DNA from 3 places in the Rummeliibacillus sp. JY-2-4R genome. Region 1 is predicted to be linked to each of the others. Evidence: riboswitches for the same ligand, from Rfam matches in the RefSeq annotation. Region 1 holds a riboswitch; each other region holds the start of a gene.
The links. A riboswitch is a leader RNA that binds a small molecule or an ion and turns the genes downstream of it on or off. The one in region 1 is predicted to bind cobalamin.
Positions count from the first base shown of each region.

Region 2: linked by a shared signal. The riboswitch ahead of ACWV26_RS09325 ((2Fe-2S) ferredoxin domain-containing protein) and the one ahead of ACWV26_RS01825 (ABC transporter substrate-binding protein) in region 1 are both predicted to bind cobalamin.
Region 3: linked by a shared signal. The riboswitch ahead of cobT (nicotinate-nucleotide--dimethylbenzimidazole phosphoribosyltransferase) and the one ahead of ACWV26_RS01825 (ABC transporter substrate-binding protein) in region 1 are both predicted to bind cobalamin.

Region 1 covers NZ_CM132623.1:360,782-370,984, reverse strand. The annotation lists gene ACWV26_RS01845 (pyridoxal phosphate-dependent aminotransferase) at 1-309, opposite strand, end outside; gene cbiB (adenosylcobinamide-phosphate synthase CbiB) at 296-1,252, opposite strand; gene ACWV26_RS01835 (adenosylcobinamide amidohydrolase) at 1,254-2,729, opposite strand; gene ACWV26_RS01830 (FecCD family ABC transporter permease) at 2,734-3,720, opposite strand; gene ACWV26_RS01825 (ABC transporter substrate-binding protein) at 3,726-4,691, opposite strand; cobalamin riboswitch at 4,794-4,974, opposite strand; gene ACWV26_RS01820 (DUF4822 domain-containing protein) at 5,265-5,813, shown strand; gene argS (arginine--tRNA ligase) at 6,057-7,724, opposite strand; gene ACWV26_RS01810 (DUF1934 domain-containing protein) at 7,721-8,161, opposite strand; gene ACWV26_RS01805 (GGDEF domain-containing protein) at 8,370-9,461, shown strand; gene ACWV26_RS01800 (transglycosylase domain-containing protein) at 9,666-10,203, shown strand, end outside.
Region 2 covers NZ_CM132623.1:1,927,199-1,937,401, reverse strand. The annotation lists gene cobI (precorrin-2 C(20)-methyltransferase) at 1-623, opposite strand, end outside; gene cbiE (precorrin-6y C5,15-methyltransferase (decarboxylating) subunit CbiE) at 616-1,836, opposite strand; gene ACWV26_RS09350 (cobalt-precorrin-5B (C(1))-methyltransferase) at 1,814-2,926, opposite strand; gene ACWV26_RS09345 (precorrin-8X methylmutase) at 2,926-3,576, opposite strand; gene cobK (precorrin-6A reductase) at 3,589-4,356, opposite strand; gene ACWV26_RS09335 (sirohydrochlorin chelatase) at 4,353-5,255, opposite strand; gene cobJ (precorrin-3B C(17)-methyltransferase) at 5,272-6,942, opposite strand; gene ACWV26_RS09325 ((2Fe-2S) ferredoxin domain-containing protein) at 7,222-7,587, opposite strand; cobalamin riboswitch at 7,743-7,935, opposite strand; cobalamin riboswitch at 8,160-8,344, shown strand; gene ACWV26_RS09320 (energy-coupling factor ABC transporter permease) at 8,518-9,276, shown strand; gene ACWV26_RS09315 (energy-coupling factor ABC transporter substrate-binding protein) at 9,276-9,584, shown strand; gene cbiQ (cobalt ECF transporter T component CbiQ) at 9,571-10,203, shown strand, end outside.
Region 3 covers NZ_CM132623.1:1,698,346-1,708,548, forward strand. The annotation lists gene gcvPB (aminomethyl-transferring glycine dehydrogenase subunit GcvPB) at 1-147, shown strand, start outside; gene purU (formyltetrahydrofolate deformylase) at 166-1,029, shown strand; gene ACWV26_RS08235 (ECF transporter S component) at 1,104-1,643, opposite strand; gene ACWV26_RS08240 (MFS transporter) at 2,043-3,386, shown strand; gene ACWV26_RS08245 (hypothetical protein) at 3,438-3,680, opposite strand; gene ACWV26_RS08250 (hypothetical protein) at 3,864-4,142, shown strand; gene ACWV26_RS08255 (hypothetical protein) at 4,268-4,663, shown strand; gene ACWV26_RS08260 (hypothetical protein) at 4,971-6,044, shown strand; cobalamin riboswitch at 6,097-6,277, shown strand; gene cobT (nicotinate-nucleotide--dimethylbenzimidazole phosphoribosyltransferase) at 6,357-7,406, shown strand; gene ACWV26_RS08270 (cysteine hydrolase family protein) at 7,566-8,123, opposite strand; gene ACWV26_RS08275 (hypothetical protein) at 8,371-9,066, shown strand; gene ACWV26_RS08280 (basic amino acid ABC transporter substrate-binding protein) at 9,320-10,120, shown strand; gene ACWV26_RS08285 (amino acid ABC transporter permease) at 10,136-10,203, shown strand, end outside.

The DNA of each region.
Region 1 (10,203 bases):
AATAATGATTGCTTTCTTTTTTTGAAACATCGATGCAAGTAATGAAAAGATTTCAGCTGCTCCATTACCAAGTAATACTTGATTAACTGGAACATCATGATATTTTGCTACTGCCGATAGAAAAGGCTCTCCCTTTGGGTCTGGATATTTTGCCACTCGCTTCAATAATGCTTTCCAATTTTGCTCTATACATGTTGGCGGCCCAGCTGGATTCACATTTTCACTAAAATCGATGACTTCCAGTGGTTGCTTGATTGCTAGTTGGTCATATAAACGATGCGGATTCGCACCATGACTAGGTAAAGACAATGAAAACCCCTCCTAAGATGACACCGCATAACCAAAACAAAATAGTGACGGTATGCATTTGTCGAATGGCTAATTTAATATGTCTTGGTGCAAGCTCTGTTTCAGGTTCCCCCATCTTAGCTCGTTTGGAAATCACACCTTCATAACAATTTGTACCGCCCAATTGAATGCCAAGCTGATAAGCTGTTGCGGCTTCCAAAAATCCGCTGTTTGGGCTTGGATGTTTTTTAGCATCTCTTAACCAACTTTTGTAGCGGTAAGAAAAGGTATGTGTTGTTTCTTTTTTCGTTCCAATCAGCATAAGAAATCCTGTGATTCTACTTGGTATGTAATTAAATACATCATCTGTATGTGCTGCGACAAATCCGAATTCACCATATTTTTCATTCTTATAAGCTACCATTGAATCGAGTGTATTTACTGCTTTATACATCCAAATCCCTGTCGCTCCAAAAAGAAATGCCCAAAATAATGGTGCGGTGATACCATCACTTGTATTTTCGGAAACAGTTTCAACTACACCTCTTGTGATTTCTGGGACAGATAAATTTTCCGTATCTCGCCCTACAATCCACGAAAGCTTCACTCTTGCTTCTTGTAAATCCTCTTCTATTAGCGGATTATAGACATCCATCGCTGCACTACTTAGGCTCTTTTGTGCTAAAGCAATTGCAATCATTATTCCTTCGACTAAGATTCCAAAAACAGTTCCAATTTTAAATGCAACAAATACAATGAAATAGGATAGCGCTGTTGTTATACCGACCACTAAAATAACGAGCAACAGTCCCTTTACTTTTCTGTATCTTCCTTTGTTTAAACGTTTTGTAAGCCATTGAATTAGATTGCCAATCCACATGACTGGATGAGGTAATTTAGGTGGATCCCCAATCAGACGGTCAAGAATGACACCAAGTGTACAAGCGATTACATGTGCTAACATATTAAGCCATCCCTTTCGCCCGCTTGTAGTCTTGTAACGCTTTTCGAGTTGTTTCAAAAACGCCGCGACCAATGAGTTTACCGATTCCTGTAACCGTTCCTGCATATTCAAAGAATGGTTCCTTTTGAGTAGCGGCAACAAGTACGCTATCTGTTGAAGTCCCTGTCGCTATCGTATTTGAAATATCATCTTTGATGTTCTCTACCGTAAGAGCCTTGGTTTTGGCTTCTGTAGCCGTGATCATCGCTTGCATAAAAGCCTCATCTGTTAAAGTTCCATTGACAAACACCCATGTATTAATCGTTCCAATATGAGGCAATTCTTGACGTTCATATGCTTTTGATACATCCACTGCATTCCCTACTCCTGCTGTGACTGCTACTACAATACTTCCAACTGATGACGAATACTCACGAACTACCACATGTTTTGCTGCTACCGCTGTCATCATAGCTACTGTATTTGTTGGAGAAAACCCGTGTCTCTCTAAATAATCTTCTAGCTCTTCATGTGCGTTATCTATCATATACGTTATTTCTACCGTTCGATTGATAAATGTTTGGAACCATCCAAAACCAGCATTGTGAACAGCAGAAGAGACAGTTTTTAATGGGAATGTTGTCTGCAGCTCTACATACTCATCCCGAATTTGAATTTGTTCTGCTGTAATCGTATTTATCTTTTGAGCATTCTCTTGAAGCTCCGGTATTAACGTAATTTGTGGCTTTGGATAAATTGGATGAGGATATCTTGAAACCTTTGTTTGATACACATCCAATACATGTTGTTCCTTTAAAACTTCATGTGGCTCACCCATTGAATGGATTTGCCCATCTTCTAGTAATATTAGCTGGTCACAATAAATCGAAGCTAAATTCATATCATGGAAAATTGAAACAACAGTCAAACCATTATGTACAACTTCATATCGAATCATATCCATCAATTTTCTTTGATGCTCAATGTCTAAATGATTTGTTGGCTCATCTAATAGCAATAGATTTGCTCTTTGTGCTAATGCTTGAGCTACAAAGGTTCTCTGCTGTTCCCCCCCAGAGAGAAATTCTATTTGTTGATTTTCATATTGTATAATGCCCGTTTGTTTCATAGCGGTTGTCACTGCTACTTCATCTTCATCTGACCATGTGGAAAACCAACTATTTTGATGTGGATAACGGCCAATTGAAACCGTTTCGCGAACAGTATGAGAAAAACTTTGAGCATTTAATTGTGGCAAAACAGCCATAGTACGTGCTAACTCTTTGGAGGAATAATCCTCTAAATTTTTGTCATTAATCTTAATAGAACCAGCTGAAGCCTTTAAAATGCCACTAATTACTTTTATTAATGTGGATTTACCGCTTCCATTTGGTCCTAGAATTCCAACGAATTTTCCTTTTTCAATCGTAAAGGTAACATCTTTCACGATTGGCTTTTTCGGATCATAACCACCACTAAGTTGTTTAATAGTAAGCATTCGATTATGCCCCCTTTGTTCTACGTTGACGGAAGAAAATATAAGCAAATACAGGTGCACCCAAAAATGCTGTAATGACACCAATCGGTAATTCTGTAGGTGAAATAATTGTACGTGCTATTAAATCACAAAGGATAAGTAATGATGCCCCATTTATAAAAGATAGCGGCAATAAATGGCGATGGTCTGAACCATACAATAACCTGGTCATATGTGGTACTACTAGCCCTACAAATCCAATCGTGCCAGATACTGCAACAGCTGAACCGGTTAACATGGAGCCACCAAGTAATAACATCATCTTACTTCTCTTAACATTTACTCCTAAATATTTTGCACGTTCCTCACCAAAAACAATAGCGTTCAGTTCACGTCTGTTTATCCAAATAAGAACTGTGCCGATTGCAATAAACGGCCAAATCATCTTCACATATGGCCACCCTCTCATGGAGACACTTCCCATTAACCATGAAATAATTTGGCGAAGTTCTTCTCCTGTTAAAGCAATCATTAAGGATATGATGGAACTTAAAAATGAGCTTACGATAATTCCTGTTAAAATAAGGGTTTCCATTTTCATCGTTCGATCGACCAATTTAGCAAACCCTATAACGATAAGTAATGATAATAACGCCCCTATCATGCTGAAAGTGGGTAATGTGTAAATACCTAAAATAGGGGTCGAAATACTGAAAAAGAGCGTCATTACAGCGCCTACAGAGGCACCTGATGACACTCCTAACGTATATGGATCTGCAAGCGGGTTTTTTAGCAATGCTTGGAAGGCAGCACCAGCAATCGCTAATGCTGCACCCACAAGACCTGCTAATATGACACGAGGCATACGTATCTTCCATAAAATATTGGTTGCTATTTCATCTGCTCCCATATTCCATAACGTACTAATCGGAACCTTTACAGAACCAATCGATATACCAAGCCAAATGCTTAAGACAAGAATAGCAATGGACACGATATATCTTACGAAGATTTTCCTCACTTAAATGCCTCTGGATAAACAGCTTTCGCTACTTCCTCTAACCCTTCAGCAAGACGAGGACCTGTACGACTTGTTAAGTTGGCATCGACTTGTACAACTGCATTATTTTTGACTGCAGTGATACTATCAAAGCCTTGACGTTTCTTCACTTTTTCTATGATATTTGGAACGTAATTGTACATAACAATGATTGTATCTGGATTACGTTTTACGATTTCTTCTGAATCAATTTTAAACCAACCTGATTGATCATCTACTACATTTTTGATGTTTGCTAGTTTAAAGAATTCTTCCATAAATGTATCTTTACCCGCTGTGTAGATTTCAGGTTCATCTGAAGTTTCAACAAATGCAGTACGTTGTTTTACTTTAGCAGTCTTTTCTTGTACTTCTTTTACTTTTGCTTTCATGTCAGCAACGATTTTGTCTGCTTTTTCTGTTTGATCTGTAATTTGACCAATTTGTTCGATCGTTTGGTAAGTTTCTTCAAAGTTTGCTGCATTTTTTACAACAAAGACGTTGATCCCTGCATCTCTTAATTGTTGTAATCCTGTTTTTACTGATTCTGCACTAGATTCATGTGCAAAAACCACATCTGGTTTTAGGCTTAAAACTTTTTCAACGTTAAATTCCATACCGCCTACTTTTTCCTTTTTCGTAGCAGCTGCTGGGTAATCATCGTTGTCACTTACACCAACGATTTTGTCATCTAAACCAAGGGCAAATAATATTTCAGTATTACTAGGAATCAGTGATACTATCTTTTTCGGTGCTTCTTTGAACACCACATCATTTCCTAATGCATCTTTTACTGTCATTGGATATGTAGCTGTTTTTTCAGTAGATTGCGTTGTTTTTTCTGTTTTGTCAGTTGCTGATTTTTGAGTACTTGATTGATTGCATCCAACTAATAAAATGAATGCCATTACAAGCATAAACCCAAGTTGCCATATTTTCTTCACTGTAAAGCCTCCTATAAAAATAAAAATCTCCCGTACAAACGAGAGATTAGTTTACAGACATATAAAATGACTCTAAACACCTAATCTATCCTCGTAGTTGTAACGGTGGTTTTAAATACGGCAGGTATCCTGACTTGTGCTTTCATGCCAATTAAAGCAATGTCTTTGTGGCATTACGATTTGCTTGCACTTACAGTGGCGGGACCGCATCGGATTTTCACCGATTTCCCCTTTTACTCAGAAACAAAAATAATCCCTGAGAACCGTATTGATCAATTCAATTACTTTTTCATTATACCGAATATTTGGTTTTTGTGGAAGGTGTGGAATGGAAAGTAGTTATTTATGTCTTGGGAGTAGAGTATTTTGGGTTGGATTAGAAATACTCGCGCAGGATTACAACCACTCGAGCATGGATTAGATCTACTCAAGCTGTTCTTAGACTTACTAGGATTATTTAGACCCCCTCCCCTTACCTCCATCCACTCAGTTTAAAAAGTAAATATTTTAAAAGTATTAAAAGTCTAAAAATCGGTAACAGTGGTACTGATAGTAAAATATGGAGGGTGAAATATGAAAAGAATATTGATGGTCGTTATTCTTGCAAGTGTAATGATTTTATCCGCATGTCAATGGCAGGTTTTTGACAAAAAGGATATTACCGCAAATGAAACAAAAATACCGGTTAGTTCAGAAGTAAAGGGAAATGAGGAAGCTTCATTAAGTAAGGGTGAGAGAATTTCAAGGATTCTTGGAAGTACTGCTTGGCAAGGAACCATTGTTTATGATAAAAATCATAATGATTTAACAAAAGAAAATGCAGGTTTTATTGGTCTTGCAAAATATGATGCACAAACATCAAAATATGAATTCTTTGATAAAACAACAAAACAGAGTCGCGATTATGGGTTTTTCTTTATAACGAATGATGGTAATTTTCGTATCCTCATATCTAAATCCAAAGGAACCAAATCTATTGTTGAGTTAACAGAAGTAACGAAGGACAAGTATGTTTATAAAAGAATCGGAAAAGATGCAAACGGAAATGCAATAGAGGTTTTCGTAGAACATATACCATATAAAGATAGCGAACTTTCCTTTACTGAAGAGGAAAAAGACTAGAATGTATTTAATACAAATGAAGCAAAAAAGGACATTACATATTATTTAAAATATGCGATGTCCTTTTTTTATTTATAGATCATTCTTTTTTATTACGCTTTAATGAGCGGTTGAAGTACTTACATTTTTCCGGCTTCGGCGGCTAGACCCTCGAGTCACAACGCTTTCTCGGTCGAAAACTGAAAGGACGTTTTCGATTCGAAAGCTTATGTGATTTTCGGGTCTGAACGAGCCGCCTCAGCACTACATTGATTCCGGTGCTGATACGCCGATTAGTTTTAGTGCGTTTGCTACTGTTGTGCGGACTGCTGTGATTAGGGCAAGGCGTGCCTCAGAGCGTTCTTTGTTTTCCGCGTCTAGTACTTTTTCTGCGTTATAGAAGCTGTGGAATGTTGCTGCTAGTTCTTGGATGTAGTTTGCGATACGATGTGGTGCGCGTACGCGAGCTGCATCTGCTACAACTTGTGGGAAATCGCCCACTTTTTTCAATACTTCTATATCTTTTTCTGATGATAATGTGTCAAGATGTTCAGTTGAAGGTGTGAAGCCTTTTTCTGTTGCTTGACGTAAGATAGAGCAAATTCGTGCATGTGCATATTGAGCATAGTACACTGGGTTTTCGTTTGATTGTTTTACTGCTAGATCTAAGTCGAAATCTAAGTGTGTGTCACCTGCGCGCATTGCAAAATTATAGCGTACAGCGTCTAGGCCTACTTCTTCTACTAATTCACGAAGAGTTACTGCGTTTCCTGTACGTTTTGACATTTTCACTTTTTCGCCGTCACGTAGAAGGTTTACCATTTGGATTACTTCTACTTCTAATGTGTCACGGTTGTAGCCAAGTGCTTCAATCGCTGCCTTCATACGTGGAATATAGCCGTGGTGGTCAGCTCCCCAAATATTGATCAGCTTATCAAAACCACGATTTAATTTATCTTCATGGTATGCGATATCTGGTGTTAGATATGTGTATGAACCATCAGATTTAACTAATACACGATCTTTATCGTCACCAAACGTAGTTGAACGGAACCAAGTAGCACCGTCTTGTTCAAAAACATGACCATTGTCTTTTAGTTTTTGAAGTGCAGTTTGAACTTTACCATCTTTATATAAAGAAGTTTCAGAGAACCATACATCGAAATCTACACGGAAGTCTCTTAAATCTTTTTGAAGTTTGCCGAATTCGTGTTTTAGACCGTGTTCACGGAAGAATTCAAAACGTTCTTCCTCTGATTTTTCTAAGACATCTTTCCCAAATTCTTTTGATAATTCTTCTGCGATTTTGATAATATCTTTGCCGTGATAACCATCTTCAGGCATATCTGAATCTAATCCAAGCGCTTCGCGGTAGCGTGCTTCTAGAGATTTTGCCAATTTAGTGATTTGGTTACCTGCATCATTGATATAGTATTCGCGTGATACGTTGTAACCAGCAAAATCTAATACATTACATAAAGAATCACCTACAGATGCTCCACGCGCATGTCCTAGATGTAAATCACCTGTTGGGTTTGCTGATACGAATTCAACTTGAACTTTTTCGCCTTTTCCAGCATTGCTGCGGCCATACTCAGTACCTTGATCAAGAACAGTTGTTACGACATCTGCAAGATAGTCTTTGCGGATAGTGATATTCATAAAGCCTGGTCCTGCAATTTCTACTTTTTCAATATTAGTATTTTCTGTATCTAGATTTTCTAAAATTGCCTCTGCAATAGCACGTGGTGGTTTTTTTGCTAATTTAGTCAGTTGCATTGCAATATTTGTAGCGTAGTCGCCATTTTCTTTATTTCTTGGTGTTTCTAAGTGGATGTCTAAAGAACTTGTATCTTCTACTAGTTCCGATTTTTGAATCGCTGCAACAAGCGCTTCTTTAATGGCTTGTTGTACTTGTTCTACTGCGTTCATTGATTTCCCTCCGTATAGTTCAGTTCTAATGCATAGTCTCCGACAGATTCTCCGCCGATAAACAATTCATATTGTAAATAAAATCGACCGTTTTGAAGTGTTTCTGACGGTTCGAATTTCATCACTTTCGTTACTGTCACGATTGGTAATTGTCCATATTGACTATTGTAGTGCCCTCTTTGAGCTTGTCCAAGTACAAATGGCATGCGCATTTTAAGATCGCCATTGCGAATAATAATTGCGTCTTCCTGACCAAATCGTAGTGTCGTGTTCATATGTTGATCTTCTTGTACTTCTTCATATCGCAAATAGATTTGATCACGTTTTTTCAGAATTGTACCTTCAGACCAAAGTTCATATTTCTCTAAGGGAGTATCTGGTTGTTTAATGGTGGTAATAATTTTTAATTTTATGGGTGCTGTAAGTGTATCTGACAAATTACGACGCCTCAGCTTCCTTCTTAATATAACCTTCTTATTATAGGATAGGATAACACTTCTTTTCAAGATACAACATTTATATAACTTCTTATTATTACATCATTTATTTTATATTATTTCATTTTACGTCACATTTTAGCGAATTTGCTAATTTAATGTAAAATTTGATGTTATAATGTACGTACTAATTCGGTGGTGATTCCAATTGATCCTTGATTTAATTATCAATTTCTCACTATTATTTACTTTTACTGTTTTCTTTTATTTTGTGTATGAATATCTCCAACAAATCCTTGATTCATATTTAGATTTACATCCATGGTATGTTGGAGTAGCATCGGCGATTACTGGACTACTTCTAATGGTAACAGCGATTCACTTTAATAATCATGTCATTCAAGATATTCGAAATGTTATTATAATCATTGCAGGATTAATCGGTGGTCCAATTTCAATAGCAGTTTCTTCTGTATTAATTGGTTTATTTCGAATTTATATTGCGGGTATTTCTTACTCTTCAGTTTTTGCTGGTTTAAACACCATGATTATGGGATTATTCCTTTCACTATTTGCGATATGGAAGCCTATTTCACTTCGTAACATGCATTATTACTTGGTTTATACTATTTTACAAATTAGTATTGCTCTTGCTCTACTAAGCAAAGATTCAGAAGATCTTATCTTTATTATTACTTTAATCATTAATTCCGTCCCTGCTCTCTATGCTACAGTGTTTGTTTTAAATTTAATGAGAAAGCGATTTGACAGAATACATGCAATTGAAAAGTTAGCAGAAACAGATTATTTAACTAATTTGCCGAACATTAAAAAGTTCAAAAGTATAATAGATGAGTATTTACAAAACAACGAAGACTTTTCAATACTATTAATTGATATTTACCATTTTAGAGAGATTAATACCACTTATGGCCATATTGTTGGCGATGAGGTTTTAAAGCAAATTGGTAAGTGCCTAAATCAATTTGTTCTAGAACATGATGGTATGGATACAGCTCGAATCAGCGGCGAAGAATTTTATGTTGTTTGTAAACATACTGCACCTGCATTTGCTTTACATTATGCACATGCTATTAGCAAGCAGATTCATCAAAATCCAATAATCCTATCAAAAGGTCGTAAAATCCAGATTGCTGTATCTATAGGAATCGCCAACTATCCTGATAATGGAGAAGATATTCCTTCTCTTATTATTGCAACAAATCAGGCTTTAGATCAGGCTGCCATGCAAGGTAAAAATCAAATTGTTCATGTTAATAATGTTCATACTTCCTCTTAATCTAAAAAGATATTCAATTGAATTTTATCAATTGGATATCTTTTTTTATGTGATAAACGCCTTTAAATTCAAGTTCTAAAAGCTTATTAGAGATGCATGTCGAACAAATCATCACTAATTTGTCAATTTTCGTGCTTTTCCTTCGTTTAGTTTATCCAAACATTTCACATACTAGTTTCATCGATTGGAAAGGAAGCGATTTTGATGAAACGAGCTGATTATCATCGGCAGCGGAAAAAGAAAATACGACTCAAGCAAATAGTTATTTGGGCTATCGTGTGTGCATCAGCATTTGCAACCGTTCTGTTGTCACTCCGTGTATATGCTCAAATCACAGGAGCTCCTTCCTTAACTGTCCCGAAAGCGACCGTTTTCTTAGATGCCGATGGAGAACAAATTGGTGATAAGTTTGCACAACAAAGGCGTTATTGGGTGGATTTAGATGAAATTTCTCCCTTCGTAGTAGAAGCACTTATAGCAACGGAGGATCAAGATTTCTATCATCATCATGGTTTTGACTATACTCGTATTGCCGGAGCCCTATTGAAAGATCTAAAAGCTATGGGAAAAGTGGAAGGTGCTAGTACAATTACTCAACAATATGCCAGAAACTTATACCTCTCACATGATAAAACATGGATGAGGAAAATAAATGAGGCTTTATATGCTTACCGTCTTGAGACTTTTTATGATAAAGATCAAATCCTAGAAGGTTACTTAAATACAGTCTACTTTGGACATG
Region 2 (10,203 bases), 1.6 Mb from region 1:
GTTACTTTTGTAACAACAGATGCTTTGTCCAACAGATCTAAGTCTCTTAATACTGCAATCATTAAGTCTATTACTTTAGCCACTTTAATAAAGACCACTGCATCATGATCTTCAATTGCTTTACGCATTTCAGCATAATCATCACGAGCAGGAATGATTGCAACATGATCATCTCCATCAGCTAAAGCAATCCCTAATCTTGAAGCGGATCCATTAAAGCTTGAAATACCAGGTACTGTTTTCACATCAACATGTGGGTGAAGTTCTTGCATTAATTTCATCATATGAATGAAAGTACTATATAAAAGTGGATCTCCTTCCGTTACAAAAGCAACATCTTTACCCTCTTGTAATTTTTCATAGACAATTTCTACCGTTTTACGCCATTCAGTATCTAAAATATCTTGGTCTTTCGTCATTGGGAAAACTAAACCAAGCATCTCTTTCTCGCCGGGTTTTATGTATACATTAACGATACGCTCCGCATAACTTTTGCTACCTTTTCTCTTACGAGGATAAGCAATTATCGGCGTTTCTTGAATAACTCGAAAAGCTTTTACAGTAATTAGTTCTGGATCTCCAGGCCCAACTCCTAGGCCATACAATGTACCAGTATTAGTCATCATTTTCTTCCTTTCGCACTGCAGTAATAATATAAATTGGATTAAGTGGTGTAAATCGATTCATACCTAGAATCGGTTTGCTATGTGCTAATTGTGCATGTAAAATACTCGTTTTAAAATTCAGCTCTTTAAAGCATTCAAGCGCTTTATATAAATTTTCTATTGTTGCAGCATTTAATACAATTCGGCCTCCCTCATTTATTCGGTTACAACAAACTCCAAGTAAGTCTTTCATATTCCCACCTGTTCCACCGATAAAAATTGCATCTGGATTTGGGAAAGTATCTAGTCCTTCAGGTGCTTTACCATGTATTGTTGTTAAATCTGTACGGAATTTATGTTGATTCTCAATACAATTTGCTAGGTCCCCTTCGTTTTTTTCAATTGCAAAAACTTGACCTTCACGTGCAATTTTAGCAGCTTCAATTGCCATAGAACCCGTACATGTTCCGATATCCCATACAATACTGTTCTTTAGCAATTGCAAAGCTTGTAAACTTAAAACACGAATTTCCTTTTTGGTAATAAGCCCTTTATCGGGGCGTCTTTGAGAAAATTCATCGTCTGGAATACCTAAACTCCATTTTGGAGAAGGGGCATTTCTTTTTAAAATAACAACGTTTAATGGGGAAAATTCTTCGTTTTTCATTTCTTTTAATGAGTACCAACCCGTTTTTTCGTTTTCGCCCTGTAAATTTTCTGCAACAAATGCTTTATATTCATTCATTCCAAATTGAATTAAGTACTCAGCAATTGCAGTCGGACTATTTATTGCATCCGTCAATAAAGCAATCTTGTCATAGCCATCAATTCTTTGGATTAATCCTTTCATTGAACGGCCGTGAACACTTGTAATATATGCATCTTGCCAGCTCTCACCGATTTTAGAAAACGCTAATTGTATAGAACTAACATGGGGATATACCTCTACATTTAGATATTTTGATAAATAGCCTCCAAGTCCATAGAACAATGGATCACCTGAAGCTAAAATAACAATATCTCTTGTTTCATGTTGAATTGTATCAACAAGTTTCTTCAAACCACTTTTTACGATTATTTTTTCTCCTTTATAATAAGGAAAGAACTCTATCAATCTTTCGCCACCAATCAGTACTTCACTTTCTTCTATCCACTTGCTATATTGGGGCAATAAACTTGCTAGTCCGTTATCTCCAATGCCAATTAATTTAATCGATTGCGTCAATTCCATCAGCCCTTCCTAATAATTCACCCTTCATAGAATAAATAGCCGTATCTATAACTAGTCCACCTTTTACATGTTTCAATGAAGAAGTACAACATGCTTCACATAAATGATCAAAGAAACGTGTATTGCCACTCCCAAGCATGATTTCTCCTACATGTGATGCTGTGTTAGCTTCAGTTACCTGTTGAACGATTTCTTCTGATGCATCAACGTCTTTAGCTAATTGTGCCAAAAATTCAAAGTTAATTGGTGCACTTTTGGAATGTACCATCATAACTCCCTGTGCAACTTTTGAAAATTTCCCCATCATACCAACAAGGGATACTCTCTTTATTCCAAGTATCTTGCAATGCTTGACAGCAAAACCGACGAAATCACCCATTTCAATAAATGCTTCCTCTGGTAGCCCTTCATATTGCTTCATCGCATATTTTTCACTTCGCCCACCAGTGGTCATCACAACATGATCATTTCCAGTAGCATGAGCAACACTGATTGCTTCAACTATACTTGCCATATAAGCTGAACTAGAAAATGGAACAACCGTGCCTCTTGTACCTAATATTGAAATCCCGCCTATTATTCCTAGACGACCATTTAATGTATTTTTCGCAATTTCCTCTCCATCTGGAACCGAGATGATCACTTTTACCCCACGCTTGATGTTGAATTCAGCTAATGTCTCTTCTACTGCTGAATATAGCATTTTACGAGGAACAGGGTTAATCGCTGCCTCTCCGACTGCTACTGGAAGACCTGGTTTTGTTACTCGTCCAACCCCAATCCCTCCGTCTAAACTAATTCCTGATTCTTCTTGCCAACTAACTGTTGAAACAATCAAAGCACCATGTGTAGCATCTGGATCATCTCCACCATCCTTGATTGTCTCGCAAGACATTCCTTTGTCAGTAAATACATTCTTTTCAATCGTAAACGTTACATCTCGCCCAATTGGTAAATGAATCGTAGCTGTTTCTTGTGCTTCACCAGTAATTAGGGCTGTTAATGCAGCTTTCGTGCAAGCTGTCGCACAAGCGCCTGTTGTGTAGCCATGACGCATTTGCGATGGGTCTTTTTTATTTTTCTTTTGCATTATTTTTGATCGGCTAGAATTGAAATAGCATTTAATGCAGCTACAGTAACTGTACTTCCACCTTTACGACCGATATTCGTAATAAATGGAACCTCTGTAACTTTTGCTAATTCTTCTTTGGATTCAGCAGCTGAAACAAAACCAACAGGCATACCGATGATTAAATCAGGTTTTGCTTTACCTTCTTTGATTAATCGAATCAATTCTAAAAGTGCAGTTGGTGCATTTCCAATGGCATAAATTCCCCCTTCATGGAAATGAGCAGCTTTTTGCATAGACATAATTGCACGTGTAACTCCCGCTTCTTTTGCTGCTTGTGATACATCGTCATCTGAGATATAACAGTAAATATCACCACCGTGTTTTTGGAAACGTTTATGCCCAGTGCCAACTTCCACCATTTGAACATCTGCAATAACCGGTTTCCCCGCGCGAATTGCTTTTATTCCTGCACCAATTGCATCTGGATGAATAATGACACTTCTACCTAGATCAAAATCTGCAGATGCATGAATGATACGACGAATAACTTTCCATTCGTCTTCCGTAAAATCATGTGGACCATATTCCTCTGCAATTGTTGCAAAACTATGTTCGTAAATATTATCAGGTGCAACTGTAAGTGGTTTAAAATCTGTTTTAAAATCCATTTTGATTTCCTCCTAATTTATTAGTTTCAACTTTAATTCTTCTAAAACGCCTTCAAAACTTGAATGCATATTTTCATACTGTATTTTTGGTCTCGTAATCATAATCGTTTCAATACCACATTCAAGTGCTGCCTCTAACTTTTCATCTACTGAACCAACTTTGCCACTTTCTTTTGTAATCATAAGTGTGACTTCGTATTGATGAATAAGTGCCATATTTAACTCTTTTGAAAATGGCCCTTGCATCGCGATAATGTCTTTTTGTTCTACACCTAATGCTTGGCATTTTTCCATATTGTCTAGTCTCGGTAACATTCGTGCAATGACTCTAGTATTTTCTAAGCCTAATAAATGCTTTGTGAAAATCCCTAATGTTTTACTACCAGTTGTCAACATAATTACACCGTGTTTCTTTGCAGCTAATTGTGCTGCTTGTTCATAGTCTTGTACTATCGTTACTAGTTGATTATTGTAAGATTGACTCGCTCGTTCATATCTGATATATGGAATGCCAATAGCTTTCGTCGCCGCAATCGCATTTTTTGAGGCTTCTTCAGCAAATGGATGGCTTGCATCAACTAGTGCTTGTAAATCATTGTCATTTATAAATTGAATCATTTGCTCTGTAGTTAAACGGCCAATATTTGTTTGAATACCAGATTCTATTAAACTCTTAGCCGCAGATTCTGTCACAACTGTAGCAATTACTTTCAATCCATTGTTTTCTATTTCGATTGCGAGTTCTCTTGCATCACTTGTACCAGCTAACATGAAAATCATTTGTGAACACCTACTAAATGTTCTTCGTGCTCATGGTCATGATGATGGTTGTGGTCATGTCCGTGCTCATGGTCATGATGATGGTGATGTTCTACAAATTCAGCAGCATTTATACGATATTGACAAGTATCGCAATTCATCTTTACTTCACCTTGCAATGATTCTTCAATTCGATCATTTAATACTATTTGTAGTGATTTGTGATAGCCAAAGTAATTCGCTAATTTCACATCGACATTTGGATATTCTGAAGCAAAATCAGCTCGCATTCCTTGCATTCTTTCCATTAAAATACCAGTGAACAAGAAGTAAGGAAGCATCACAATTTTCTTTGCTCCAAGCTTTACGCATCTCTCAATACCTTGTTCAACTGTTGGGAAAGTAACGCCCATAAATGCACTTTCAACAGTGAGCACATTTAATTGTTCCCAAAGCATTCGAGCAATTTTATAGAAATCACTATTGGCATCAACATCGCTACCACCACGACCAATTAGAAGAATCGCTGTATCGTCATTCTTTTCTCCGATGTCAAAACCTTTTTCAACAAGACGTTCTTTCAAGATATCAAAAATACTTTCATGAATTCCTAGAGGTCTTGCATAAAAAATATTTATATTTGGATATTTGGCAATGCCAGCGTCAATAGCAGCAGGAATATGTATCTTCGAATGTCCAGCTTGTAATAAAATAATTGGTACCACATGAATTTCAGTTGCTCCTTTTGCAACACAATTGTCGATTCCTTGAGCAATATTTGGTGATGCAAATTCAAGGAAACAACACTCTACTAGTAAATTTTGATCTAATGTAGGTTTCAACTGTTCAATAAAATTTGTTACTTCCTCATTACCTGCTGCTAATTGACTTCCATGACCTACAAATAAAATGGCTTTCATTGATTTTCCTCCTAAATCAGTCTCCACATGGAGCTGGTTCGATATTAATTTTTGGTGCGATATCTTGATAAACAAATCCTTGTATTTGCTTTACTCTTTTGAAGTATTTAAATAGTCGCTCATTTGGATGTGCATTTTCTTTATACTCTTTGATAATGCTCGTAATCACATCAACGATTTTGTCTGGTTCAATACCTTCCGCTACAGGTTGTCCAGCATGCGCTGTTCTTCCAACGGGTTTTGCTCCCAAGAACAGATCAAATTTCCCTTTTCTATAGATGATGCCAATATCTTCAGTTACCGCTTTATAACAAGCCATTCCGCATCCATTAAAGCCAATTGTTAATTCTTTCGGTAACTGAACGCCACCTAATTTTTCTTGTATTTCTTCTGCATAAGGAATACCACCCGTTTTTTCACCGTCACAGAAATCGCATGCTTTTAATGTCAGTACATCTCCAACTGGTGATAGTAGGAATCCAACTCCTTGTAGCTTATTCGTAATGCTCTCTGGATTTGAAGTTGGAATCTTTAATACGATTTGATGATTTGGTGTATATTCCATTGTTCCTTTTTCTCCAACTACCATTGCTAATGTCATCATTTGTTCAGGTGTGAATTTTTTATTTGCTACACCCGGACTTACGGCTAATTCGAAAATTTCTTCAAAGTTTTGATGTACGTACTGAGAAGTTTTGGGTTGTTCTCCAGTTACACGTTTTAATGCTTCCATCGCCATTTCATACGAGCTAATTTTTGGTAATGAAGGGTTTACAGCTTCATTCATTTGAACATTTGTTACTTTTTCAGCAACTGCAACAGAAGATTGCGCTCGTTGAACACCGGTTTCTTGATCCATCGCCCAAGGTTCTGCTTCTGCTTTTAATCGTTGATGTGGTTTTAAAGATTGTTTCTCTGTGTTCAATGTGTATTTTCTTTGGTAACCACGAGGAGTAATCATTTTATTGTCATAAAGGAAAGTTGAAGAATTCCCAATAATAACTGTTGTTAACATACCAATATCATGATCTAACATTTCCGCTAGATTTGTGATGATAATATGTTGACGATCACGATAAGCGCTTTTTACAAGACCAACTGGTGTTTCAGGAGATCTGTACTGAAGTAGAATTCGTTGTGCCTCTACAATTTGGCGTGTTCTTCTTCCGCTTCGAGGGTTATACAGTGCAATAACAAAATCGGCCATTGCTGCTGCTTCTACTCTTTTAGCGATTAGATCCCATGGAGTTAAATGATCACTCAAACTGATAGTACAAGAATCATGCATTATCGGAGCGCCAAGTAATGAACCACATGAATTAATAGCAGAAATCCCAGGAATTATCTCTATAGGAACCCCATTTGCTTCCGACCACCCTTTTTCGATTAAAACCTCATATACCAAACCTGCCATTCCATAAACACCTGCATCACCACTTGAGATTACAGCTACTTTTTTACCAGCTTCCGCTTGGCGAACGGCTTCTTGCGCCCTGGATACTTCTTCTGTCATTCCAGTACTGATGACAGTTGTTTCATTTTTTATTAAATCTTGAACGAGTTCTACATACGTTTTATAACCAATAATAAAATCGCTATCTTGAAGGGCTTCAACGGCTCTTGTTGTAATATGTTTAAAATCCCCAGGTCCAAAACCAACGACATATAGTTTTCCTTGTTTTGTCACGTGTAATCACTCCCTATATGATTTATCCCGCATTAACCGACAGTAAGACCTTCACCCCAAGTTGAAGGGTTTATATAGAAAATATATGAGGGTCAAATACCAGTAAACGCCCTTTTGATGAGATACAATGAAACTTACTGATGCGTTTGCACAAAGTTAGTTGAACCAATAGAGTTCGTACTGTCGATTGATTTGAAGCATACACTTGAAATCTTAGAAACAGTAGACCGGGATTAACAATCAGTGGGGATAAAACCTTCCACTGACTGAAGTTTCACTTTATTTGCTTTTATCAATTCCAGTTATGGAGGCAACTTTTGGGTTCAGAATCATTTTCCCATCTTTCATTTGGTAGATTGTGTTTTGCTTGTTATGTTGTGTAATACAATCTCTTACAATTTCGCGACCTATTTCAGAAGTCGATGCTTTATACCAGCTTCCTTGCGGATAAGCAATAACGATACAAGCATCCTTACATCTTCCATTACAACGCGTTCTTGTTGTATGAATTTGTTCATCTAAACCTAAGTGTGCAATTTCATCTCGAATTGCCACTGTTATATCTTCAGCACCTTTTCTCATACATGAACTTCCATTACAAATGAATAAATGACTTTTCATACTAGCTAAATTCCAAGTTGTCATATAAATCCTCCAATTCAAAAATTTTCTTTAGAAAAGGAAAGAAAAAAACCTTAATTCAAAGAATTAAGGTTTAAAAACTAGAGAATTCAGAAAATTATCATATGTACATAACAACAATCTGCTTATTAGTCTTTACCTTTCCCTCCGAAAAGTATCATACATTACATTTAAAAGCAGGTTTCCTGGCTTCACTTCACTTTACTCTGATCTCTTCCCAGTCACTAACTTCGACCAGTGAGTACGCATCATTTCATCCATGTAACAGTAGCGGGGGCTGCATCGGACTTAAACCGATTTCCCTATTATCCCTTATATTCTTATAAAGGCACTTTTAAAATTCTATGAAATTGTATAATTTAGTAAATTTAAAACTTAAAACAATCATATACCATTTTTTAATAATTTCAAATATATTTTTTTGAATCAAACAATTTATATGAGTTTTATGTACTTAATTTGTTAGTAATTTAAACTTTTAACTTTTCTATGTTCATCTTTTGTAAAAAAATTTATTTATAAAAAATTTAGTAGAATTGAAAATATAAAAATGATACACTTGGGGAGTAATCTTACAATTCAATAAACTTTATGGTGCTAAATTAGTTTATTTAGCTTAATAGGGAAGTTTGTGAAATACAAACGCGGTCCCGCCACTGTAAAGACGAGTTTTGTTCTTAGATGCCACTGTCAACGATGGGAAGGTTAGAACATAATGATGACTCTAAGCCAGGAGACCTGCCAAAAGTGTGGATTCGATTCAGCCTACGAGGATAGGTGTGAGAATAGATATGCTTTTACATTTGGTATTGGTTTACTATTCGTTTACACTTCTTCAGTTCGAGGAAGTGTTTTTTTATGTCCTACAAAGTATTAAAGGGGTGGCGTCAAATATTATCTAACAAATGAATACGAATAGAGAGGGAAAAATTCATGAAAATAGTAAAAAAATTATTAAATTGGAGACTTATTTATTTTCTTACGGCAATCATGATCGTGCCAAAACCTGCTTTTGCCATGCACATCATGGAAGGATTTTTACCTGTCGAATGGGCCATTTTCTGGTGGGCTATAACTATTCCATTTTTAGTCATTGGATTCCGTTCAATTCGAAAAACAATTATTGAAAATCCGGAAACTAAGATGATGCTAGGTTTATCAGGAGCCTTTGCATTCGTTTTATCTGCACTGAAAATACCATCTGTAACAGGTAGCTGTTCTCATCCTACCGGTGTAGGTCTTGGTACTGTTCTGTTTGGTCCATTTGCAATGAGCATTGTTGGTTTTATTGTTCTATTATTTCAAGCTTTGTTATTAGCACATGGTGGTTTAACGACTTTAGGAGCAAATACATTTTCTATGGCAATCGTAGGTCCGCTTATTTCTTATGGTGTATATAAAGGAGTGGCCAAATTGGGGTTATCATTCTCATTTGCGGTATTTTTAGCTGCTTCTCTTGGTGACTTGGGTACGTATGTTGTCACATCAATCCAATTAGCACTTGCTTTCCCATCAGAAGTGGGTGGCTTCATTGCCTCTTTCACTAAATTTAGTAGTATCTTCGCTCTTACACAAATTCCGTTAGCAGTGAGTGAAGGTATTCTGACTGTTGTGATTATGAATTTTTTACAAAAATACAACTTAGCAGAATTAAATGCGCTAAAAGTATTTAAGAAAGGTGCACAACAATAATGAAAAAAAATCTTCTCTTAATTGCAATTGTTGTTATATTAGCGATTTTCCCTTTGCTTTTTCAAAAGGGCGCTGAATTCAGTGGTGCTGATGCTGAAGCTGAGGCTACAATTAATAAAATTGATATAAATTATCAACCATGGTTTTCAAGTATTTGGGAACCACCAAGTGGCGAAATTGAAAGTTTATTGTTCAGTTTACAAGCTGCTATTGGTGCTGGATTCATCGGATATTTTATCGGACTTTCTCGTGGAAAACATAAAAAATCAGAAGGAAAAGTAGGCAAAGGTAACCATGCTACTCATTGATCAATACGCTTATATCAATCGACTTGCAAAGATCCATCCAGTCGAAAAAATTATATTTGCTATTTTTTTATTATTATTTTCATTATCTGTCAAAGACGAGCTAGTTTCACTAATCACATTTTTTGTAATGAGTTTTATAACAGTTGTTGTAGCTAAAATTCCTTTGTCATATTATTTGAAAATGTTATCCATACCTACTTTTTTTCTCATTAGTAGTTTGATAAGTATTTTAATATCATTCACTCGACAAGCTGAACTAATCCATAGTGCAATTTGGCAATTCCAATTGCACAACTGGACAATTTACATTTCAGAACAAAGCGTTAAATCATGTATCCAATTATTTTTTTCAGTCTTGAGTAGCATAAGTTGTTTATATTTTTTAACGTTAACGACGCCTGTTCATGATATCATGCAGGTTTTAAGGAAATGTAGAATACCTCAATTATTAATTGAATTAATTGAACTTACTTACCGTTTTATATTTGTTTTTTTAGAAAAATCGATTGAAATTTTCCAATCACAAAACTCTAGACTAGGATATTTATCTGTTATCCGTAGTATGCATTCATTAGGGATGCTTATCTCTTCATTATTTGTTCAAGTCTTTCAACGGTCT
Region 3 (10,203 bases), 1.3 Mb from region 1:
GTAGAAGATAATCCAAGTATAGTTCTTGAAGCTCCTCATACAACGGTAGTTGGTCGAATGGATGAAACACTAGCAGCAAGAAACCCAATTTTACGTTATACAAAAGAAAAAGAAGTTGGGGAAGAGAAAGAAACCGTAAAAGCCTAAAAATAGGGGTGAAGAACCTTGCATACACAATTAAATGACCGTGTAAAACTATTAATTTCCTGTCCAGAAAAACCTGGAATCATTTCAACTGTTACGAATTTTTTAGCAGCACACAATGCAAATATTGTCCATTTTGACCAATATACAACAGATCCAAACGCAGGAGTGTTTTTTATGCGTATTGAGTTCGATTTAGAAGACGCAACTTCGTATGAAAGTCTTGAACAGGACTTAAATGTATTAGGCCGAGATTATAATTTAGATTGGCAATTAAGCAGTAGTAAAAAAAGAAAGCGAATGGCGATATTTGTTTCTAGACAAGACCATTGTTTAATGGAGCTCCTCTTACGTTGGAAGTCAAAAGAAATAGAAGTGGATATTCCATTGGTGATTAGTAATCATCCTGATTTAAAAGAAGTAGTAGAAAGTTATGGGATTCCTTATTACCATGTTCCAATTTCTAAAGATACGAAGGAAGAAGCGGAACAAAAAGTATTAGAACTATTAAACGGAAAAGTAGACTTTATTGTTCTAGCAAGATATATGCAAATCCTTTCTCCTAATTTTGTATCTAAGTATCCGAATCAAATTATTAATATTCATCACTCATTCTTACCAGCATTCGTTGGGGCGAATCCTTATGTGCGAGCGTTTAACCGCGGAGTGAAATTAATTGGTGCGACTGCCCATTATGTCACAAATGATCTTGATGAAGGACCGATTATTGAACAAGATGTACAGCGCATTAATCATCGATATACAGCTGAAGATTTAAAGACAGCTGGACGTCATGTAGAAAAAAAGGTTCTCGCCGAAGCTGTTTCCTGGCATGTTGAAGACAAAGTACTTGTCCATGGAAATAAAACAATTGTCTTTAACTAAAAAAACATAAAAATAACCCACCTTGAGTTTAAAACTCAGGTGGGTTATTATAATTTCCTTTATTTAGCCAATGCTTATTTAAAAGCAGGAATTCTTTTCAAAAATGCACAAACTGGAATAGAAACGATTAGCCCCAAAACATTTTGAACGATGTCTCCAGGGATAGAGGCAACTGGTTGAATCCAGTTTCCATAAATAATGCCTTCGCCGACATAATAGACAGCAATCATTGGTGGCATAGAAACAATTGTAGCAATTATATTGATTCCTATACTGTTTCCTTTACGGCCATTTGATTGTGCAATTTTCCCTACGATAAAGCCCTGTAAGCCACGAGATACAAAAGTAATCGGTGCCCACAATGTCCAACCAGATACTAAGTCGAATAATCCCATCCCAAAAGCTCCAGCAATTGCACCAGTTTTAGGACCGAAAAGAATCGAAATGATAAAGAGCATGGCGGTGCCCAAGTGAACCAAACCACCATTAGCTGCAATCGGCAGTTTAATATTTAAAAGAAGTGTTGCTACGAAAACAAGTGCAATACTCAATCCGCTTAAAACCAAATTAAATGTTCGTGATTTGGTAGTAGAATGACCTACAGTACTTTGCATATTAAAACCTTCTCCCATGATGTATTCAAGGAATAGTTGCGCGCAAATTCCAAAGACTCTGAATTCCAACTTGTTGAATCAGTTATCTTAATTACTCATAAGATTAGCACTGGATTGGTCTTAGTGAAAGTGTCAAATTTGCAAAAAATGTAGTGGTCAGTTTTAAGCGGTTAATGAATGCTTAAGAATTATAAATGCCATAGAAACTAAGTCGTATCTATGTTTTTATCGAAAAATAATAGTGAACTATTAATATTCTATTAATTAATAATTTTCTGAATTTATATTGACAGTTTTCCTATTAAAAGATAATATTTTCTTTATAGTGAACAATGTTTACTATATAGGGAATGATGAGGGAGAAATGTGTGATTTAAAATTAAATATGGGGTGGTAAATATGAAAAAATACAATGTAAATGAACTGATAGAAAAGCAGCATTTTAATGGTTTTCATGCTCTGATTATTTTCAGCTGTGCGTTCATTATGATTTGTGATGGATATGATATGTTTATGTTTGGGACAATTGTACCTTCATTGATGGATGAGTGGGGAATCACTTCTGTTGAGACGGGAAGAATCGGAAGCTTTGCTTTAATTGGTATGATGGTCGGTGCATTATTTTTTGGGCCATTAGCCGATCGAATTGGACGAAAAATAGTTATTTTAATATGTACATTTATTTTTTCTTTGTTCACATTTACTTCTGGATTTTCACACGATGTTACTTCATTTGGCATTCAACGTTTAATTGCAGGTATTGGACTTGGAGGTGCAATGCCAAACCTAGTTTCATTAGTAACTGAATATGCACCAAAAAAGTATAAGAGTATATTTGTTGCCATTATGTTCAGTGGGCATCCATTAGGTGGTGTAATAGCTTCTTTCGGTGGACTAACTATCCTTCCTAACTTTGGATGGAGAGCAGTCATTTGGGTAGCGATTCTACCTATTATATTATTGCCGATTATTTATAAAACGCTTCCAGAATCACCAGCGTTTTATATCCTACGTAATAAAAAGGACCAATTATTGAAAGTTTTAAATAAGCTTGACAAAGAAGGCAATTATACAAATAAAGATGAATTTGTCATTCCAACTAAGTTAACAAAAGGCGTACCTGTTAAACATTTATTTAAAAGTAATCGCGCTCTTAGTACCATCATGTTTTGGGTTGCCATTTTCATGTGTTTATTGGTTATGTATGGTTTAAGTACATGGCTTCCAAGTATCATGATGCATGCAGGCTTCGAATTAGGCTCTAGTATGTCGTTCTTGCTAACATTAAATGCTGGGGCATTGATTGGTTCGATTATAGGCGCTTGGTTAGCAGACCGTTTTGGATTAAAAAGAATGGTATTTCTATTCCTATGCGTAGCATTCGTAACTCTTACCGCGCTAAGTTTTAATCCACAAGCAATGTCCTTATACATTCTTATTTTCTTAGCGGGAGCAACAACTACAGGAGCTCAAATCATAACAAATGCTTTTGTATCACAATATTATCCAACAGAAATACGTTCTACAGGATCCGGTTGGTCTCTCGGTATAGGTAGAATCGGTGGGATGCTTGGACCAATATTTGGAGGGATTTTACTTGCAGCTCAATTAGCTACTCAATTAAACTTCCTAGCTTTTGCAATTCCATGTATCATAGCAGCAATCGCTATTCTATTTGTACAGGAAAAATATAGCCAAAAAGAAAAAGCAGTGTATAACGAAGCAGAAGTATCTTATAATTAAAAACAGCACAAAACCCCATCCACGAACAATAGTGGATGGGGTTTAACTGTTTTAATGATCATTTAGGCTATTACTATAATATGAACTAGGCTTTACTAAATCCTCTTCCATTTGATCTAAAATATCATCAAGCTCTTGCTTCGTTTTAGGGTTAATCAACATCATATAATCACTTGCAGATTTATGATTATAATTATAAGAAGCCGCTGAAGCAGGGAGAGTTGAACTAGATATAAAGCCTAATAATAACATTGGAATGAATAGTAAAGTTAAACGTTTCTGTTTTTTTCTCATACTATTTAAACTCCTAACGTAATGGATTTGTTAAAATGTTTTGATATTAGTCTACCCGGAATTTTAGATTTAAAAACAAAATTAGATAATAATTCATAGTTTATAGATAAAATAGAGACAAGACATTTATAGTTAACTGTTTAAAGTTATCATGTGAAATGAATGAAAGAAGGGGTACTTATTTTGATATTAAAAGATGTTTGTCAATGTGAATACACGAATTCACTTAAACTAGAAGCTGATTATTGTGCAGATCCAATTTGGTGCAATAATTGTGGCTGGAATCTAGATATTGATGACTTCCCACTATCAGATGAACTTCAAGAAGAATTATTCCAATGGACACTACAATATAAGAAAATGCCAAAAGATAAGCATAATAAAATGGGACTAAATCTTACTGAAAAAGTAAAAACGGAGTTAGGTTCAGATTTTACAATTGTGTTTAAAGCTGACAAATAGTTTTCAAAAAGAGTTGTTTAATGAAGAGATGTATTGAGAAGCATGCTTTATTTTTACCTGCGTAACACTTTTTATTATCCCTATGTATAGTAAGAATATCAAAGGGATGATAAGGAGGAATAACAATGCAAAACATAGAAGTTCAAGTGGAAAAATGGTATAGAGAAAATGTAAATCAAGAAGAGATTGATAGAAAAGTTATTGCCACGCTAGATTATGTAAAGAGAACCAGATCCGAAATGAAACACTTTATGATTTTTGTATATGAATTTGTTAAACCGCAACCAAAAAAGATTGAATCACGTAGAATATTTTTGGATAGGATTTTATTTCAAGAAGAACCGCACTATACTAAAGCGCAAAATTCTATCAGATATAAAGAAGTGATGAAAGATTATCAAGTAGTCAAAAAATTAGTAACAGAACAATTCAATCAACACTCAATGCTTATTGACAGATATTATGTCGATTTTAATGCAGCGGATGGTTGTCTTGGGGTAATCTGTTCTGCATATGTTTAATCAATTCAAGCATAGAAATTACCTTAGGCTAGGGACTTTTTTTAGTCTGTAGTTTATTTGTTATGCAATGAAACGTTATAAAGGGTCTGATTATATTCCTATAAATAGAATAAAATAGGTATATAGTATATACTCTCCTGTCATATTATTATATTATGTAAGAATACTGTTAGAAAGGAGTGGGCAGCTTTTTAGCAAGATAATTAAGCTTATTTCTACATTCATGTTTTGTAAATCTAAATAACTGAAGATTCTATTAAACAACTAGATAAAATGAACGTAGAAATAAAATATGGAGGGAAAAAGGTTGAAATTGATGAAATTTTTCGTTTTACTGAGCGTCCTATTAGTGAGTACGCTACTTCCAACCAATACATTTGCAGCGACGAAAGAAATGTATTATCCCGTTGCAGGGACAGCCAAAAATTCTCCTGGGATTTATAAAGCCGTTCCAAATGGAAAGTCTTCTGCTGTATTGAAGGAAAAAGTTTATACTTTAGTAGATGCAAAAAAGCCACCGATTAAATTAAATGATGTAAATTTCTTTTTAGTAAATGGTAAATTAGCAGATACCTCGCAATATGATCCATATTCAGCAAATGTAAAACCAATTCGTGATGTACAAGCAGTTGGAAAAGATGTATATTTTACTAAATTTGTATTTGATAGTATCTATGCTGGTAGTTGTGGTGGCGGTGGAGCTACTATTCTTGAAATCTATAAACGTGCAAGCAATGGAAAAGTTAGTAAGGTTGTAACAGATAAAGTTTCCTCAGATGCTAAAAATGCATTTGTCATAACCGGCAATTCTATGTACTATGCAAAAATAGTCAACGAAGCGATGGGGAATTTTACAATTGTTAAGTCTTCTTTAAGTGGAAAAAGTAAACAAACCCTTCAAAAAGGTGTAGACGACTTTTGGGTTAATAAGAAATCAATTTATTTTGTAAAAAGCGGTAAGTTATATCGTATGGATTTGAATGGGAAAAGTTTAAAATCAATTACTTCCAAAGAAAAATTATATGGTAATACTGGTTGTGGTGAAGGAAATTATTCAGTATCCAATAATGGTATGATAATCAGATCATATAGCGATAATAGCAACTATTTCTTAGATTTTACAAAATTAACGATTACAAAACTTGCAAAAACAGTCCAAGGCAATGTATTAGACGTAGACCTTCAGAGAAAACGCTTAATTGCTATTACTTATGGTGATAATGAGGCGAGTGTTTATGCTCTTTATGATTTTAATGGTAAACGAATTAAAACTTTAAAAAGCTTTAATTGGGATAAAGGACCACAATTCTATTCTGTAGATGTTAAAACAGGACAACTTTTATATATAGAAGATTCTCGATTAAAACAAATTAAATTTTAAAATGTAATAGTATTGCATTCACACTACTACTCTAGTATCATTATTAATTGAAAATTCAATAAAAGTATAAGGTGCCCGAATTTTTAGGGAGAATAGGGAATGAAGTAAAATCTTCAGCGGACCCGCCACTGTAGGGGAATCGTTTGTCGGAAATGCCACTGGATTAAATTCTGGGAAGGCCCGATGAAATCATGACCCCGAGCCAGGAGACCTGCCTTATAACTTGAAATGAACAGATGATGGAAAAGTCTGCGGTTTATTTGTGATGCAAATAAACTGCAGGCTTTTAATTTTTATTCGGGAGAGATGAAAATGAGCTTATTACAAGAAACTATTGAAAAAATTGAAGACTTAGACAAAGAGATGATGTTAAAAGCAAGACAAAGAGTGGATAGCCTCATCAAACCACCGACAAGTCTAGGGAAATTAGAAGAAATTGCAGTTCAACTTTCAGGGATTACTAGAGAAATATTCCCTAAAATTGATCAAAAAGCTGTCATTGTTATGGCAGCGGATCACGGTGTTTATGTAGAAGGCGTTACAAGTAATCCGCAAGAAGTAACATTTGCTCAAACTCTTAATATTGCAAAAGGAATCACTGGAGTAGGAGCTATCGCAAAAATTTCTAATGCAAAAATCGTAACAGTTGATATCGGCGTTAAGGAAGAAATCACAAATGATGCAGGTGTCATCAACCGAAAAATTAAAAAAGGAGCAGGGAATATTGCCCAAGGACCTGCCATGACAAGAGAAGAAGCAATCAAAGCTTTAGAGGTAGGCATAGAAATTGCAACTGCAGAAATTCAAAATGGTACCAATTTGCTAGCCACTGGAGAAATGGGTATTGGTAATACCACGCCAAGTACAGCTATTCTATCTGTATTAGCTCAAATTGACCCAGAAGGAATTACCGGTAAAGGAGCCGGACTTGGTCAAGGCGGATTAGCACATAAAATAGAAGTAATAAGAAAAGCCATTGAAATAAACCAACCAAATCCACATGACGGCATAGATGTCCTAGCGAAAGTAGGGGGCCTAGAAATTGCTGGAATGGCAGGTGTCATGCTAGCAGCTGCAGCAAACCGCGTTCCAGTAATTGTTGATGGTCTAATCTCCACAGTCTCAAGCCTAATCGCAACAACTATCGAACCAAAAGTAAAAGACTATCTAATCACATCCCATGCCACAGACGAACCAGGCGGTAAAAAAGCAAGTGAACTACTAGGCAAAGAACCAATGCTCAAAATGGATATGTGCCTAGGCGAAGGATCTGGAGCTGCCCTAGCCTTCCCAATCATCGAAGCCTCATGTAGTATGATGAGAAATATGGCTTCTTTTGAAGAAGTAGGGATGGAGATTTAATTTTTAGCAAATTGTTAATTAAAAGTAGTTTATAAAGTTGATTGTAAAGCGAGAAAACATAGTTTGATAAAGTATAGGGTATTGCAGTATAAAAAATCCCAATTTCTTAACTAGAAATTGGGATTTACTGATTTATTAAAACGAGATACAATTCTCTGATTATCGAAATTCGTTGTGAATAGGTGTAAACAAATCCTCATTCGTATTTCTAACGATTGAAAAATTATCAACATTATAATGGCCATGAAGAATTTCGTTATGGTGAAGAATAATTTGACTTGCAGATAAATTTTTTGAATCAGAAGTCGAATGACCATCTCCAACTAATGTAACATCAAAATTATTGACTGTTGCCGTTCGAACAGCTGTATCAATACAATGCTCTGTTTTACATCCCATAATCACCAGATGCTTAACACTATTTTTATTTAAATGTTCTAGTAATGGAGTTTCATAAAAAGAATTTGTAGCAGCTTTATCAAATATGGTAGCAGCAGATGGAACTTGAATATCCTTATGTATTTGAAACCCAAGTCCTTCTCCCTTTGAAACATCTAAATCTCGTATAAAAACAATAGGAATGTTCTCGTTTTTTGCTTTATCAATTACAGTGTTAATGTTAAGAATGATTTTCTCTTTCTCAAAAACCCCATGTTCTTCAGTATTACCCTCAATTAAATCCTGTTGAGCATCAATAATCAACAAAGTTTGTTGCAATTATTTTTCCTCCTTATGCATTTATCAATAATTTTTTGAGCTACACATTATATTTCTTCAAAAATTTATTTATACCCTCTATCGTCTAAAGTAAATTAATGGAATTTGCATCTGTAATTCTTTATTCAACCCTTATTCAACCTTCCTGTAATTTTTGGGAATTTTTACTATTAACTCATGTTACAATGGAAAAAGATTAAGTTTGAACATAACCAAGCGTAGTGCAAGCTAGAATGGGAGGAAAGTGATGAAAATTAAACGAATTCTTATGATGATTTTTCTTAGTATTTTTCTCGCTTCTTGTAGCAGTTCTTTGGAGAATTTGAGTAAATGTCCTGACGCTGCAATAGACTATGCGGATGTATTAATGATGAATGGTATAATATATCAACATCATTCACCTGAGATAGAAGATGAAAATAAACAAATAAAGGTTGAAAAGGGGCAGAAAATAGGAGAAGTCAGGTATAAATTGGCGAATCATGCCTGTAGTAGCTATAAAATGAAAAACGGAGATTCTACTTTTATGGACATAGGAACACCCATATATATAGTAAAAGGATATCCTTCATCATTTCTAGTTTTAGCAGACAACCAAGTGTATGTGTCGGAGCAAAATAAAAATGCAAAAACAGCAAATGAATTATATCCCTTAAAAGAATTTGCAAAAAAAATATATATTGAAAGCACAGAAGATGGAAGAAGATTGCATACTTTTTCATCCTCCTCAACAAAAGAATTTACCGAAGCATGGGACGATTTAAAAATAAAAAATGTCGACTACAAGGATGAAGAGTTAATATTCTTGGAGATTGAACTGAAAAATGGCGTATCTTATAGACTTTCTTATGCTAAAAATTCTAATGTATTTCTTATTGGCGTTAAAGGCAATGAAAAAATAAAAACTATTATTCAAAAAGAACAAAAGAAGATGGAAAAATAAATTGTTCTTTATTAATATATTCTAATTAGTTTAAAAAAGCTGCGGAGAAACGAAAGGAACTTTTTCAGAGAAGATTTAACAAAATAATAAGTGATCATTAATAATTATACAAAAATATTATATTTTATAAATTATCAGAAAAATAAATATTGTTTAAATATTAATAATTTTATATAATCATACTTAACTAGGGATATTTCTAATAATTAGGGAAATTCTTACCAAATAATATCAAAAAGATGAGGTGTTAGTAATGAAAAAGAGAAAAAAGTTACTTTCGATTTTTGCAATTCTATTTGGGATTCTAATGGTTTTATCAGCATGCGGGACAAAAGATGGAGCTAAAACATCTGGTGCTTCAGGTAATTCAGGGGACAAAATTACAGAATTAGTTGGTGGTACATCTGCAACTTTTGCGCCGTTTATTTATTTAGATAGTAGTCAAAAACTTTCAGGGATTGACGTTGATGTTTTAAATGCAATTGGTGATGAAATGGGTGTCAAAATTAAGCTAAACAATGTGGGTTGGGAACCAATCTTCCAACAAACAACAAATGGGGAAGTTGATTTCGGAACAGGTGGCATTACAATTACAGATGAACGTAAACAATCTTATGACTTTACAGATCCATATTATGAAGCAACATTATTCATCGTTGTAAAAGAAGGATCATCTATTAAATCATTGCAAGATTTAAAAGATAAGAAGATTGCTGTTCAAATCAATTCAACAGGTCATGTTGCAGCACAAAAACTACAAGGTAAAGCAAGCCCTAATATTATGGCTTACGAAGACCAACCAATTGCATATAAAGAAGTCATCAACGGTACAGCTGATGCAGCAATTGCAGATAATGCGGTTATTACTGAATACTTGAAAAACAATCCTGATGCAAAATTAAAAACAATTAAAGACCCAGCGTTCGCAAAAGAATATTATGGGTTCATGGTGAAAAAAGGAAATAAAGAAGTATATGATATTTTAAATGAAGGTTTAAAGAAAATCAAAGCAAATGGTAAATTAGCTAAGATTACTAGTCAAGAACTTAAATAATTGGGGGTATTTCAGATGAACTTCTTGGGATTACATTGGGATATAATCTGGAACTACCGAGACATGTTTTTACGTGGTATCTG